Regions from separate parts of the Bradyrhizobium sp. BEA-2-5 genome, predicted to be linked through region 2. Evidence: predicted binding sites of a transcription regulator. Region 2 holds the regulator's gene; the other holds the start of a gene.

Region 1 (2,202 bases), 330 kb from region 2:
CCCGGCGGCTCGCCGGGCTTGTGGTCGTCGTTATCGGACAATGGGGAAATCCGGTCGGTTCTACTGGGGAATCATATAGCCCATCAGGGGCCTGATAACCACCCTTGCGCGGCTCCGGCAAGCCGTTTTTCCGTTCGTTTTTTCATGCACTTACGGGTGGAGCGCCGAGGTTCCGGCTGCTTGGTCGCGAAGCGCGTGGCGAAGGGCGAATAGCCCATGGAAAAATCCCCTATTCGCTATCCGCCATTCGCTACTCGCCTCTCCCGTCAGTGGCCGAAAACCACCGCGTGCATGATCCGCCCGGGCATGAAGGTGAACAGCCCCGCGACGAGCAGTGCGCCGAAGAAGATGCCGATCATCGTGAACCTGTGGCGGCGGACATTGTGGCTCCGTGCGGCCGTCACGCCGAGCGCCAACATGGCGAGCGAGAAGATCGACAGCAGGTGGATCGGGCTCCAGGGACCGACCAGCTGGATCTGATGGATCCAGAACGAGCTTCCGGCGACCACCAGCATCAGGATCACCCAGATCCAGCCGAGGGTCCGGTGCGGCATCGTGCCCTTGGGGGCGGCGAGCTGGATGGAGCCGAGCACGAAGGCGGCCATCGCGGCAAAGGCGTGGAGCGGGATCGCAGGCGCGGCGTCGAGCAATGGCGCGAGGCTCATGGTGGCGGCCCTCGAGTGAAGCTCGCGGCATTCCACTCGCCGCAGACCAATGTAAATATCATTCACATCGAGATGTGTCAAAGTCCCGTGGAACCGCAACGGTTCCCTGTCAATGCTCAAATGAGATCAGCCGAGTGCAAGGTTATCCTCATAACCCACACGAAGACAGCCCTACCCGCAATCAGGACGCCGCTCCGGAGAATGATCTTCACGGAACGGCGCCTGACGGAATTGACGGAAGCGCGACCGCTGCTCAGAACGGGATATCGTCGTCCATGTCGCTGTTGCGGCCGCCGCCGGCGGCGACGGGACGGCGCGGTGCCGAACTGACCGGTCCGGCCGAGCCGAAATCGCTGCCGCCATCATCGGAGAAGCTGCTGCCTCCACCGCCACGCCCGTCGAGCATGGTGAGGTTGGAGTTGAAGCCCTGGAGCACGACCTCGGTCGAATACTTCTCGACGCCGCTCTGGTCGGTCCATTTGCGGGTCTGCAGCGCGCCCTCGATGTAAACCTTGGCGCCCTTCTTCAGGTATTGCTCGGCGACCTTGCAGAGCCCTTCATTGAAGATCACCACGCGATGCCACTCAGTCTTCTCCTTGCGCTCGCCGGTCGCCTTGTCACGCCATGTCTCCGAGGTAGCGATGGAAAGGTTTGCGATCGGACGGCCGTCCTGCGTCCGCCGGATTTCCGGATCCTTGCCGAGGTTGCCCACCAGGATCACCTTGTTCACGCTTCCTGCCATCGCATCATCTCCACTCAAAAACCGGGCGTCCGGACATCGGTCGCCACTCTCAACCTTCGCCACTTACATCGCAGGCGTCGTGGATGACCCTATACGCCGGTGCCGGCTCGCCGCCTTTGCCGTCGCGCCGGTTATCCACGATATTCGAGATATAGCATCGGATCCGGCGCCGTTCCAGTTTTGTTCGCCACAACCAACCGTAGAAGTGGCCAGTGCCGTCGGAGCGGCAGTCGATCTCGGCACCGGCCGACGCCCGGCAACAAAATTTAGAAAAACAATAAAGAAATCAGTATCTTGCCTTATCGGCACTTCCTCCGCGAGTGTTGCATTTGGGAGACTGCGTTTCCGGTTGAATCAGCGTATAGCTCCAACCGTGGCGCGGGCGCTCGCGTCTGGGATCGTGCTTCGGGACCGTTTGGAAGCCGATCGAGGAGTTGGGGGACTGATAATGAAGAAGTTTTTGCTGGGTACGGTTGCTCTGATTGCGTTTGCTGCGCCTGCAGCGGCCGCCGACCTCGCTGCGCGCCCCTACGCCAAGGCGCCGCCGCCGGTGGTTGCACCGATCTATGACTGGACCGGTTTCTACATCGGCGCCAACGGCGGCTGGGGCTCGAGCCACAATTGCTGGGACCAGCTCCCGGCCGGCATCTTCCTCGCCTCGGACGGTTGCCATGACGCAACCGGCGGCGTCGCCGGTGGCCAGATCGGCTATCGCTGGCAGGCCGGCACCTGGGTGTTCGGCCTTGAAGCGCAGGGCGACTGGGCTGACCTGAAGGGCAGCAACGGCAGCGCGAT
Region 2 (2,202 bases):
GGGAGTCCGGGGTCGCCCGAAATTGCTTAGGTCATCCGCCGCCGAACAGCTCATTCCGCGGCGAAGATGCGCTCAACCCAAAAACAGCGTTGCGAATGCGGAGGGCCGCCGCTCCGCAACCTTCGGCTTCTGCTCGACCGGCGGATGCAGTGCCGGCAATTGCAGCACGCTGACGCGCTGTCCCTCGACCAGCTGGGTCACCAGCACATGGCTGCCGTCGGGGAATTCGACCGCGTCATGATGCCGATCGGGCACGTCGGGCTCGACTTCGTTGAACACGCCGACGCGATAGTTCAGCGTCTTGGTCCAGATCCAGCGGCTGTCGTAGCGAACGTTCTCGGCGAAAGCGAGCTCGGTGCCCGGCAGCATGCAGACCGCGACAGTGGGATCGTTCTCCGAAGCAAAGCCGCGGGTCGACGTGCCGCGGAACGTCGTCGTGATCAGCGTCTCTCCGACAATGGCGGGGCGCGATGCCACGGCGTGCAGACTATAGTCACACATCGGATGGCTCCTCATTTCGAGGTAGCGACCCGTGCCTCTCCTTGAGGCATTAGGGCCTCTACCAGAGTGGACGATAGCGAACGAGCGTCTGCTCGTTTCTGGGCGATTGTACGACTGGTCCGAGATCGCTCCGATCACAAACACGCGACGCTGCGCGAGAGGTATCGGAGCGCATCGGGCAGGCCGTACGCTACACTATCATGCAAGGAACGATCCGACGTGTTGCTCGTTCCCGGCCGCCGCAAGTATTTGCAATTCAGTACTTGCGGTAAAGCCCGATCAGCTTGCCCTGAATCTTCACGCGGTTCGGCGGAAGAATGCGAACCTCATAGGCGGCATTGGCGGGCTCGAGCGCGATAGAGGCCCCGCGGCGGCGGAAGCGCTTGAGCGTGGCTTCCTCGTCGTCGATCAGCGCCACCACGATGTCGCCGGTGTCGGCGCTCTCGTTGCGCTGGATCAGCGCCATGTCGCCGTCGAGGATGCCGGCCTCGACCATCGAATCGCCGCGCACTTCGAGCGCGTAGTGCTCGCCCGAGCCGAGCATGTCGGGCGGCACGCTGATGGTGTGGCTGCGGGTCTGCAGCGCCTCGATCGGCGTGCCGGCCGCGATGCGGCCCATCACGGGCACCGCGACGGGACGCTTGCCGTCGTCCTCGGCAATCGGCGGCGTGCTGGCGCGCCGGCCGAGAGTGCCCTCGATGACGCTCGGCGTGAAGCCGCGGCGACTGCCGGCGGCGGCCTGCAGCTCGGGCAGCTTGATCACCTCGATGGCGCGGGCGCGGTTGGGCAGGCGGCGGATGAAGCCGCGCTCCTCGAGCGCAGTGATCAGGCGGTGGATGCCTGACTTCGAGCGCAGGTCGAGCGCATCCTTCATCTCGTCGAAGGACGGCGGCACGCCGCTTTCCTTCAGACGTTCGCTGATGAATCGCAGAAGCTCGTATTGTTTGCGCGTCAACATCTCGACCAAAATCCCCCGGTTGATGTCGTTCAATTCCGAGACTCTTCTGGTGGGGCCTGCAGGCCGGGCCTGACCTCAGGAGCGTGTGCTCAATGCACCTGCTTCCACGCGGCTTCCCGATTGTAGACACCAGTACTCGAAACAAATCATGAACGGACACTATATGTTCGATATGTGTTCCGCAACTGCTTAATTTACGGTGAACGTGTCGGGCAACGCACAATCGGCGGGGCTCGAAAACCCTATTCGGGCAGTGTCAGGATCTCGCATTCGCTGCCTTTGACGGCAGCCGCCGCAAACGGCGGACGCACGAGAAGTGCCCGTGCCGCAGCGAGATTCCCGAGCAGCGACGAGTCCTGCTGCGTCACCGGGGTTGCGATCAGCGTGCCGTCCTCGCGCGCTTCGAGGCGCGCACGCAGATAGTCCTCGCGCTGGTCGTTGGCACCGAGATCGCGGCCCAGCACGGCGCGCTCGCGGCGATGATGAATCACTGAACGGCCCGACAGGGCGCGAATCAAAGGCACCATGAACAGGAAGGCGCACACGTAGGACGACACGGGATTGCCGGGCAGGCCGATCACGCGCATTGCGCCGAGCCGTCCGTGCATCATCGGCTTGCCGGGCCGAATCGCGATCTTCCAGAACGCCATCGAGATGCCTTCGTCCTTGAGCGCCTGCTGGACCAGATCGTGGTCGCCGACCGAGGCACCACCCGTCGTGATCAGGATGTCGGCGCCGGCCTC

Evidence for each region. Region 2 encodes LexA, which represses DNA repair genes until DNA is damaged. Its sites were predicted from a motif close to TGTTCNNNNTGTGTTCNG; they were not measured.
Region 1: the regulator LexA is predicted to act here: its motif matches at 1,578-1,595, upstream of RX327_RS19775 (single-stranded DNA-binding protein).

The regions. Positions count from the first base shown of each region.
Region 1 is NZ_CP136629.1:4,244,216-4,246,417, reverse strand. Features, by position in the region: gene gyrA (DNA gyrase subunit A) at 1-41, opposite strand, end outside; gene RX327_RS19780 (DUF2306 domain-containing protein) at 267-665, opposite strand; gene RX327_RS19775 (single-stranded DNA-binding protein) at 919-1,407, opposite strand; gene RX327_RS19770 (outer membrane protein) at 1,856-2,202, shown strand, end outside.
Region 2 is NZ_CP136629.1:4,577,034-4,579,235, reverse strand. Features, by position in the region: gene RX327_RS21395 (hypothetical protein) at 73-501, opposite strand; gene lexA (transcriptional repressor LexA) at 758-1,459, opposite strand; gene glp (gephyrin-like molybdotransferase Glp) at 1,702-2,202, opposite strand, start outside.